DNA from 2 places in the Lysinibacillus sp. ACHW1.5 genome. Region 1 is predicted to be linked to the other one. Evidence: a T-box and tRNA genes for the amino acid it is inferred to sense, from the RefSeq annotation. Region 1 holds a T-box; the other holds one or more tRNA genes.
The links. The T-box of region 1 lies ahead of alaS (alanine--tRNA ligase). A T-box ahead of a tRNA ligase gene usually reads a tRNA of that ligase, here a tRNA-Ala.

Region 1 (5,540 bases):
TCCACTCGCAGTTGAAGATTGCTTACATGAAGGCTCACGTCCAAAAATGGATAGTTATGGTGATTATAAATTTTTTGTGCTCCATGCACCAATTTATAATGAGAAAAGTAACAATGAAATTACAACCGTTGAGTTAAATATTTTTATGGGACCAAACTATATTGTGACTGTGCATAAACAAAAGTTGCAATGGCTAGGAAAAATGGAAAATGTTTGTGTTAATAGCCCAAGATTTTTGGAAAAGGGTACTGATTTTTTATTGCATACAATTATTGACGGTATTACAGACGAATACTTCCCAGTATTAGAACGAATTCGCGCACGTATAGATGAACTAGAAGAAGAAATTTATGATTATCAACCAAAAGTGGTGACAGAGGAATTTCTTGCATTGAAGCGGACAATTATTTTAATTCGTCAGGCCATTATGCCACAAAGAAGAATTTTTTCTACAATCAATGGCCAGTGGAAATTTGATATTCAAGAAGAAAATATTCCATTCTATAAAGATTTGAATGACCATCTAGAGCGTATTGTCGACTCCACAGAGACATATCGCGATTTAGTGAACAGCACGCTTGATACGTATTTTTCAATTATCAGTGGGAAATCCATTGAAAAGCTGAATTTATTAACGGTCATTTCGACAATTATGTTACCACTATCAGTAATTACTAGTTTTTTTGGAATGAATGTACCTTTGCCTTATCAAGATACCCCTTATACAACTATTGCAATTAGCGCCTTCTTAGTTATCTTTACATGGGGTATGTGGATATATTTCAAAAAAATGATTGCTTAGTTAGTGTTAGTCATACTAGTACTAATTGACAGCGCAATAGATTTTTTTTATAATTTTCGATAGAAAAAGTAAAAACGATGATGGAAAAAGTACGTATTTGTGTGTGCACAAGAAAGGGATTTCTAGGCTGAAAAAATCCTCACAACAGCAAATGCCGAAAGCTACTCCAGAGTGCAGCTAATCCCTGCCGTTCACTGACGTTACAAGTGCTAAAGAGGTAAGTAAGGTTTTTACTTACAACTAGGGTGGTACCGCGAGACTAATGACAAGTCCTCGTCCCTTTTTGGGGATGAGGGCTTTTTTTATTTTCTTCGGTAAATCGCAGGATTCGTATCGTGATTTTACAATATAAAATAGGAGGAATTTATCCAATGAAAGCAGTAGATATTCGCCGTATGTATTTGGAATTTTTTAAAGAAAAGGGGCATCATCATGAGCCATCAGCACCACTTGTGCCAATAAATGATCCATCACTTCTTTGGATCAACTCAGGTGTTGCAACTTTGAAACCATATTTTGATGGCCGTATTATCCCTGATAATCCACGTATTACAAATGCTCAAAAATCGATTCGTACCAACGATATTGAAAACGTTGGGAAAACAGCTCGACACCATACATTCTTTGAAATGTTAGGAAACTTCTCTATTGGTGACTACTTTAAAAAAGAAGCAATTCATTATGCTTGGGAGTTTTTAACAGATAAAAAATGGATGGGCTTTGATCCAGCATTATTATCCATCACGATTCACCCAGAAGACCAGGAAGCATATGATGTTTGGCATCAGGAAATCGGTATTCCAGAAGAACGTTTAATTCGTTTAGAAGGGAACTTCTGGGATATAGGAGAAGGCCCATCTGGTCCGAACTCAGAGATTTTTTATGATCGCGGCGTAGAATACGGCTCAGATGAAAATGACCCTGAAATGTATCCAGGAGGAGAAAATGAGCGTTACCTAGAAATTTGGAACCTTGTGTTCTCTCAATTTAACCATAATCCTGATGGCACTTACACGCCACTACCAAAGCAAAATATTGATACAGGTATGGGCTTAGAGCGTATTGTGTCCGTCGTGCAAAATGTACCAACAAACTTTGATACTGATTTATTTATGCCAATTATTGAAAAAATCGAGGAGTTTGCCAATCGTAAATATAAACGACCTGGCGAAGTAGACTTAAATGAAATCTTTGGCTCAGATGAAGATATTAATACACCATTTAAAGTGATTGCAGACCATATCCGTACAGTAGCATTTGCTATAGGCGATGGTGCCCTGCCTTCAAATGAAGGCCGTGGCTATGTATTACGTCGCTTACTACGTCGTGCCGTTCGCTATGCTAAACAAATTGGTATTGAAAAACCATTTATGTTTGAACTTGTACCAACTGTGGGTAAAATTATGGAAGACTTCTATCCAGAAGTTACAGAGAAATGCGAATTTATTCAACGTGTCATTAAAAATGAAGAAATTCGTTTCCACGAAACATTAGATGGTGGTTTAGCTATCTTTAATGAAGTAGTGGAATCTCAAAAAGCAGCTGGTCATGATTACATCCCAGGAGCAGATGCTTTCCGTTTATATGATACGTATGGTTTCCCAATCGAGCTAACGGAAGAATATGCAGAGGAAGTAGGCATGAAAGTAGATCATGAAGGTTTTGAGGCAGCGATGGAAGAGCAACGTGAACGCGCGCGTGCTGCACGACAAGATGTTGATTCGATGCAAGTCCAGAATGAAGTATTAGCAAACTTAACGGTTGCAAGTGAATTTGTTGGCTATGATACGTTAAGTGTTAATACTGAAATCGCTGCAATGATCGTCAATGGTCAAGTTGCGAAAGTCGCTTCTGAAGGTCAGGAAGCATTGGTTATTTTAGCGAAGACACCATTCTACGCTGAAATGGGTGGTCAAATTGCTGATAGTGGTACTATTTCAAATGATAGCTTTACGGCTGTTGTAAAAGATGTTCAAAAAGCACCGAATGGTCAACCGCTTCATACAGTAGTAGTTGAATCTGGGGAAATGCATGTGGAAGATGCAGTGCAAGCAGTGGTCAATCGTGATGACCGTAATTTAATCATTAAAAACCATACGGCAACACATATTATGCAACGTGCATTAAAAGATGTGCTAGGTGATCATGTGAACCAAGCTGGATCATATGTAGGACCTGATCGTTTACGTTTTGATTTCTCTCACTTTGGTCAAGTTACAAAAGAAGAATTACAGCAAATTGAACGTATTGTAAATGAAAAAGTGTGGGATGATATAGAGGTCGTTATTGAAGAAAAAGGCATTGATGAAGCAAAAGCAATGGGTGCTATGGCATTATTCGGTGAAAAATATGGAGATGTTGTACGTGTAGTATCCATCGGAGATTATTCGATTGAGCTATGTGGTGGTATCCATGTTAAACGCTCTTCTGAAATTGGCTTCTTTAAAATTGTTTCAGAAGGTGGTATCGGTGCAGGTACTCGTCGTATTGAAGCTGTTACAGGAAAAGTTGCTTATGAAGCAGTAAAAGAAGAAGAAGCATTATTAAATGATGCAGCAGCATTATTAAAAGCAAATGCTAAAGATATTGTTACAAAAGTACAGGCATTACAAGCAGACTATAAAGAATTACAACGTGAAAACGAAGCATTATCTCAAAAAATCGCCAATGCACAGGCAGGGGCAGTTGTTGATGCCGCTCAAACAATTGGAGATGTGACAGTGCTATCTACAAAAGTGGAAGCGAAGGATAACAATCAACTCCGTCAAATGATGGATGACCTGAAAGCAAAAATGCCAAAAGCAGTCATTGTTCTTGGAGCAGTTGATGGTGAAAAAGTTATGTTATGTGCTGGTGTTTCAAAAGAATTAGTTGGTGGCAATTACCATGCAGGGAATATTGTGAAAATGGTTGCGGAAGCATGTGGTGGTAAAGGTGGCGGTCGTCCAGATATGGCGATGGCAGGTGCAAAAGATGCATCAAAACTTGATGAAGCACTACTTTCTGTGTATGATTATGTTAAATCCATTTAATTAATTCACCAAAACATGTTATAATAAAGAGAAATTGGAGATGAGCTTGTTTGCACATCTCCTTATTTCTGAAAGCGAGGTGCTGGTCATGAGTTCATTTGATCAAACGATGAAATTTAATTTTCCAGAAGAATCAATGGAACAGGAAGTCAAGCAGGTAATGTTGAAAGTTCATTCTTCATTAGAGGAAAAGGGATATAACCCTATCAATCAGATTGTTGGTTACTTACTTTCTGGTGATCCGGCGTATATTCCTCGCCATCAGGATGCTCGTAATTTAATTCGCAAGCTTGAGCGTGACGAAATTCTAGAGGAGCTTGTTAAATTTTATATCAAAAAGAATAACGAGGACTAGAAATGAGAATTATGGGATTAGACGTTGGGTCAAAAACTGTGGGTGTTGCTGTAAGTGATGCACTTGGTTGGACCGCCCAAGGTATTGAAACCGTAAAAATTGATGAAGCTAATGGTGAGTTCGGTATTGACCGTATCGCTGAGCTAGTAAAGGAATATACTATAACAGAATTTGTTGTAGGTTTTCCAAAAAACATGAATAATACGGTTGGACCGCGTGGAGAGGCTTCTGAAAACTATAAAAAGCTATTAGAAGAGCATTTCTCACTACCGGTCAAATTATGGGATGAACGTTTAACGACGATGGCTGCTGAACGTATGCTGATCGAAGCGGACGTGAGTCGCAAAAAGCGCAAGCAGGTCATTGATAAAATGGCAGCTGTGATGATTTTACAAGGCTACTTAGATAGCAAAAATTAATTGATGAGGTGACAATGCATGGCACACGAGCATAACCATGAAGAAGAACTACATGTTCAACACATTACAGTGATTGACGAAAACGGAAACGAGCAGCTTTGTGAAGTGATTCACGTTCATGAATCTCCAGAGTTTGGCAAATCATATGTGTTTTACTCAATGGTAGGCGCAGAGGAAGATGAAGATGGCTCAGTTGAAATCTTTGTATCTTCATTTGTACCATCTGAAAATGGTGAAGATGGTGAATTAACACCAATCGAAACTGAAGCAGAGTGGGATATGGTAGAGGACGTTTTAAACGCTTTAGAGGATGAAAACGAAGACTAATCTTCTAACTCAAAGCTTGGAACAAGGATCGCAGCTTGCAGTCCTTGTTCCTTTTTTATTGAAGCTTTTCTAATGTAGAAGGATTGTTAAATTGAAGAATGAATGCATTGTAGATGTGTGAATTTGATCCACAATTGTTGAGAAACGTTCATAAAGTTTGTGGATTCGCTTAGAAATAGAGTGTAACCGCTCCAAGCCCCACTCCAAACATCGAGAACCTGCTCAAAGGTAGAGAAGAAATGCAGGGAAAACTTGCTCAAAAATAGGAGAAGCTATTCTAAAGTGTCTAACCTCAAAAAAACGATTTAATAAATGACATCAAATTGTCATAAAGGAGGAAACAGAATGAATGAAGAAACGCAAGAATTTATGATCATTGGGAAAGATGGTAAGGAACAGCAGTGTCGTGTGGTCTTTACCTTTGATGCGGAGGACAAGTCCTATGTGTTATTTTCCCTTCTAGATGAAACAGGTCAAGAAATTCCAGGAGACCTTTCGGCGATGACTTTTGATTATGATGACAATACAGGTGAGATGACAAATTTACAGCCTGTTGAAACAGATGCCGAATGGGAAATGATTAATGAAGTGGTGTTAACATTACT
Region 2 (5,540 bases), 1.6 Mb from region 1:
GGGATGTCAAGACCTGGTAAGGTTCTTCGCGTTGCTTCGAATTAAACCACATGCTCCACCGCTTGTGCGGGCCCCCGTCAATTCCTTTGAGTTTCAGTCTTGCGACCGTACTCCCCAGGCGGAGTGCTTAATGCGTTAGCTGCAGCACTAAGGGGCGGAAACCCCCTAACACTTAGCACTCATCGTTTACGGCGTGGACTACCAGGGTATCTAATCCTGTTTGCTCCCCACGCTTTCGCGCCTCAGCGTCAGTTACAGACCAGAAAGTCGCCTTCGCCACTGGTGTTCCTCCAAATCTCTACGCATTTCACCGCTACACTTGGAATTCCACTTTCCTCTTCTGCACTCAAGTCCCCCAGTTTCCAATGACCCTCCACGGTTGAGCCGTGGGCTTTCACATCAGACTTAAAGGACCGCCTGCGCGCGCTTTACGCCCAATAATTCCGGACAACGCTTGCCACCTACGTATTACCGCGGCTGCTGGCACGTAGTTAGCCGTGGCTTTCTAATAAGGTACCGTCAAGGTACAGCCAGTTACTACTGTACTTGTTCTTCCCTTACAACAGAGTTTTACGATCCGAAAACCTTCTTCACTCACGCGGCGTTGCTCCATCAGGCTTTCGCCCATTGTGGAAGATTCCCTACTGCTGCCTCCCGTAGGAGTCTGGGCCGTGTCTCAGTCCCAGTGTGGCCGATCACCCTCTCAGGTCGGCTACGCATCGTCGCCTTGGTGAGCCGTTACCTCACCAACTAGCTAATGCGCCGCGGGCCCATCCTATAGCGACAGCGAGATGCCGTCTTTCAGTCTTTCACCATGAAGTAAAAGAGATTATTCGGTATTAGCCCCGGTTTCCCGGAGTTATCCCAAACTATAGGGTAGGTTGCCCACGTGTTACTCACCCGTCCGCCGCTAACGTCAAAGGAGCAAGCTCCTTTTCTGTTCGCTCGACTTGCATGTATTAGGCACGCCGCCAGCGTTCGTCCTGAGCCAGGATCAAACTCTCCATAAAAGAAATTTGATTAGCTCAAATTGTTTTGCTGGCATCATGTTTGATGTCCAAAATTGTGTTTCGTTCACTAGCAAAACTAGCTACTTAAAACTTTATTGATTACGTTTTGCTTGTTCAGTTTTCAAGGTTCATGTAATTGAATTGGTGGAGCCTAGCGGGATCGAACCGCTGACCTCCTGCGTGCAAGGCAGGCGCTCTCCCAGCTGAGCTAAGGCCCCATATTTTTATTTTTAGGAAATGGTCGGGAAGACAGGATTCGAACCTGCGACCCCTTGGTCCCAAACCAAGTGCTCTACCAAGCTGAGCTACTTCCCGTTGTTCTTATGGCGCGCCCGACAGGAGTCGAACCCATAACCTTCTGATCCGTAGTCAGACGCTCTATCCAATTGAGCTACGGGCGCATTTAAAATGGTGCCGAGGACCGGAATCGAACCGGTACGGTAGTCACCTACCGCAGGATTTTAAGTCCTGTGCGTCTGCCAGTTCCGCCACCCCGGCACATTTGGAGCGGAAGACGAGGTTCGAACTCGCGACCCCCACCTTGGCAAGGTGGTGTTCTACCACTGAACTACTTCCGCATGTGCATAAGCTTTTTTTATCTGGCAATGAAAATAATGGTGCGGGTGAAGGGAGTCGAACCCCCACGCCTTGCGGCGCTAGATCCTAAGTCTAGTGCGTCTGCCAATTCCGCCACACCCGCTTATTATTATTTAAAAAATGGTGAGCCATGAAGGACTCGAACCTTCGACCCTCTGATTAAAAGTCAGATGCTCTACCAACTGAGCTAATGGCTCGAAAAAATGGTGCCGGCTATAGGAATCGAACCCACGACCTACTGATTACAAGTCAGTTGCTCTACCTGCTGAGCTAAACCGGCATATGGTGGAGGATGACGGGCTCGAACCGCCGACCCTCTGCTTGTAAGGCAGATGCTCTCCCAGCTGAGCTAATCCTCCTGGGTATTATGCCTAGCGACGTCCTACTCTCACAGGGGGAAGCCCCCAACTACCATCGGCGCTAAAGAGCTTAACTTCCGTGTTCGGTATGGGAACGGGTGTGACCTCTTTGCCATCATCACTAGACTTATTAAAAGACAAGATTTATTATACCATATTTAAGTATAAATACAAGCTTTTTTTAAAACTTACTTGTTCTTTCAAAACTGGATAAACGGTGCATTGAATGTTTCAAACTTTTTTGGTTAAGTCCTCGATCGATTAGTATTCGTCAGCTCCATGTGTCACCACACTTCCACCTCGAACCTATCTACCTCATCGTCTTTGAGGGATCTTACTTACTTGCGTAATGGGAAATCTCATCTTGAGGGGGGCTTCATGCTTAGATGCTTTCAGCACTTATCCCGTCCACACATAGCTACCCAGCGATGCCTTTGGCAAGACAACTGGTACACCAGCGGTGTGTCCATCCCGGTCCTCTCGTACTAAGGACAGCTCCTCTCAAATTTCCTACGCCCACGACGGATAGGGACCGAACTGTCTCACGACGTTCTGAACCCAGCTCGCGTACCGCTTTAATGGGCGAACAGCCCAACCCTTGGGACCGACTACAGCCCCAGGATGCGATGAGCCGACATCGAGGTGCCAAACCTCCCCGTCGATGTGGACTCTTGGGGGAGATAAGCCTGTTATCCCCGGGGTAGCTTTTATCCGTTGAGCGATGGCCCTTCCATGCGGAACCACCGGATCACTAAGCCCGTCTTTCGACCCTGCTCGACTTGTAGGTCTCGCAGTCAAGCTCCCTTGTGCCTTTACACTCTACGAATGATTTCCAACCATTCTGAGGGAACCTTTGGGCGCCTCCGTTACCTTTTAGGAGGCGACCGCCCCAGTCAAACTGTCCGCCTGACACTGTCTCCTGCCCCGCTAAGGGGCATGGGTTAGAATTTCAATACAACCAGGGTAGTATCCCACCGACGCCTCCTTCGAAGCTGGCGCTCCGAGATCTCTGGCTCCTACCTATCCTGTACAAGTTGTACCAAAATTCAATATCAGGCTACAGTAAAGCTCCACGGGGTCTTTCCGTCCTGTCGCGGGTAACCTGCATCTTCACAGGTACTATAATTTCACCGAGTCTCTCGTTGAGACAGTGCCCAGATCGTTACGCCTTTCGTGCGGGTCGGAACTTACCCGACAAGGAATTTCGCTACCTTAGGACCGTTATAGTTACGGCCGCCGTTTACTGGGGCTTCAATTCGCAGCTTCGCTTGCGCTAACCACTCCTCTTAACCTTCCAGCACCGGGCAGGCGTCAGCCCCTATACGTCACCTTACGGTTTTGCAGAGACCTGTGTTTTTGCTAAACAGTCGCCTGGGCCTATTCACTGCGGCTCTCATGCGCTTGCACGCTCAAGAGCACCCCTTCTCCCGAAGTTACGGGGTCATTTTGCCGAGTTCCTTAACGAGAGTTCTCTCGCACACCTTAGGATTCTCTCCTCGACTACCTGTGTCGGTTTGCGGTACGGGCACCTCTCACCTCGATAGAGGCTTTTCTTGGCAGTGTGAAATCAGGAACTTCGTCCATACGGACTCGCCATCACAGCTCAACGTTACAGTGTGCGGATTTGCCTACACACACGCCTTACTGCTTGGACGCGCACAACCAACGGCGCGCTTACCCTATCCTACTGCGTCCCCCCATTTCTCAAACGGTGAGGAGGTGGTACAGGAATATCAACCTGTTGTCCATCGCCTACGCCTATCGGCCTCGGCTTAGGTCCCGACTAACCCTGAGCGGACGAGCCTTCCTCAGGAAACCTTAGTCATACGGTGGACGGGATTCTCACCCGTCTTTCGCTACTCATACCGGCATTCTCACTTCTAAGCGCTCCACCAGTCCTTCCGATCTGACTTCAACGCACTTAGAACGCTCTCCTACCACTGACATCGTAGATGTCAATCCACAGCTTCGGTGAATCGTTTAGCCCCGATACATTTTCGGCGCAGCGTCACTCGACCAGTGAGCTATTACGCACTCTTTAAATGATGGCTGCTTCTAAGCCAACATCCTGGTTGTCTGTGCAACGCCACATCCTTTTCCACTTAACGATTACTTTGGGACCTTAGCTGGTGGTCTGGGCTGTTTCCCTTTTGACTACGGATCTTATCACTCGCAGTCTGACTCCCGTGTATAAATATCTGGCATTCGGAGTTTGTCTGAATTCGGTAAACCGGGATGGCCCCCTAGTCCAAACAGTGCTCTACCTCCAGTATTCTCATCACGAGGCTAGCCCTAAAGCTATTTCGGAGAGAACCAGCTATCTCCAAGTTCGATTGGAATTTCTCCGCTACCCACACCTCATCCCCGCACTTTTCAACGTGCGTGGGTTCGGGCCTCCAGTAAGTGTTACCTCACCTTCACCCTGGACATGGGTAGATCACCTGGTTTCGGGTCTACGACCACGTACTACTTCGCCCTATTCAGACTCGCTTTCGCTGCGGCTCCGCCTTCTAAAGCTTAACCTTGCACGTAATCGTAACTCGCCGGTTCATTCTACAAAAGGCACGCTATCACCCATTAACGGGCTCTAACTACTTGTAGGCACACGGTTTCAGGATCTCTTTCACTCCCCTTCCGGGGTGCTTTTCACCTTTCCCTCACGGTACTGGTTCACTATCGGTCACTAGGTAGTATTTAGCCTTGGGAGATGGTCCTCCCGGATTCCGACGGAATTTCACGTGTTCCGCCGTACTCAGGATCCACTCAGGAGAGAACGAACTTTCGACTACAGGGCTTTTACCTGCTCTGGCGGACCTTTCCAAGTCGCTTCATCTAACTCGCTCTTTTGTAACTCCGTATAGAGTGTCCTACAACCCCAAGAGGCAAGCCTCTTGGTTTGGGCTCTTCCCGTTTCGCTCGCCGCTACTCAGGGAATCGATTTTTCTTTCTCTTCCTCCAGGTACTTAGATGTTTCAGTTCCCTGGGTCTGCCTTCAAGACGCTATGTATTCACGTCAAGATACTACGCGATTAAACGTAGTGGGTTCCCCCATTCGGAAATCTCCGGATCAAAGCTCACTTACAGCTCCCCGAAGCATATCGGTGTTAGTGCCGTCCTTCTTCGGCTCCTAGTGCCAAGGCATTCGCCGTGCGCCCTTAATAACTTAACCAAGTTATTAAGCCTATAAAAAACTTAAAAAATAAATGTGTTTGTTACAATTTCAATGTCGTTTTATCCAGTTTTCAAAGAACAAGTTTTGAAGTGTTTCATTCAGAAGAATGAACCTTCAAAACTGAACGCAAAACGTAATCTTACAAACCCAAGGTTTGTATTCCGAAATAATCCTTAGAAAGGAGGTGATCCAGCCGCACCTTCCGATACGGCTACCTTGTTACGACTTCACCCCAATCATCTATCCCACCTTCGGCGGCTGGCTCCAAAAGGTTACCTCACCGACTTCGGGTGTTACAAACTCTCGTGGTGTGACGGGCGGTGTGTACAAGGCCCGGGAACGTATTCACCGCGGCATGCTGATCCGCGATTACTAGCGATTCCGGCTTCATGTAGGCGAGTT

Region 2: it encodes a tRNA-Ala, which carries the amino acid that the T-box ahead of alaS (alanine--tRNA ligase) is inferred to sense. The anticodon was not compared.

The regions. Positions count from the first base shown of each region.
Region 1 covers NZ_CP091777.1:3,074,765-3,080,304, reverse strand. Annotated here, with positions in the region: gene corA (magnesium/cobalt transporter CorA) at 1-802, shown strand, start outside; T-box leader at 871-1,086, shown strand; gene alaS (alanine--tRNA ligase) at 1,174-3,834, shown strand; gene L6W14_RS15365 (IreB family regulatory phosphoprotein) at 3,923-4,189, shown strand; gene ruvX (Holliday junction resolvase RuvX) at 4,192-4,608, shown strand; gene L6W14_RS15355 (DUF1292 domain-containing protein) at 4,627-4,935, shown strand; gene L6W14_RS15350 (DUF1292 domain-containing protein) at 5,281-5,540, shown strand, end outside.
Region 2 covers NZ_CP091777.1:115,185-120,724, reverse strand. Annotated here, with positions in the region: rRNA gene L6W14_RS00615 (16S ribosomal RNA) at 1-1,010, opposite strand, end outside; tRNA gene L6W14_RS00610 (tRNA-Ala) at 1,153-1,228, opposite strand; tRNA gene L6W14_RS00605 (tRNA-Pro) at 1,249-1,325, opposite strand; tRNA gene L6W14_RS00600 (tRNA-Arg) at 1,335-1,411, opposite strand; tRNA gene L6W14_RS00595 (tRNA-Leu) at 1,420-1,508, opposite strand; tRNA gene L6W14_RS00590 (tRNA-Gly) at 1,514-1,588, opposite strand; tRNA gene L6W14_RS00585 (tRNA-Leu) at 1,626-1,710, opposite strand; tRNA gene L6W14_RS00580 (tRNA-Lys) at 1,729-1,804, opposite strand; tRNA gene L6W14_RS00575 (tRNA-Thr) at 1,812-1,887, opposite strand; tRNA gene L6W14_RS00570 (tRNA-Val) at 1,891-1,966, opposite strand; rRNA gene rrf (5S ribosomal RNA) at 1,977-2,092, opposite strand; rRNA gene L6W14_RS00560 (23S ribosomal RNA) at 2,208-5,135, opposite strand; rRNA gene L6W14_RS00555 (16S ribosomal RNA) at 5,316-5,540, opposite strand, start outside.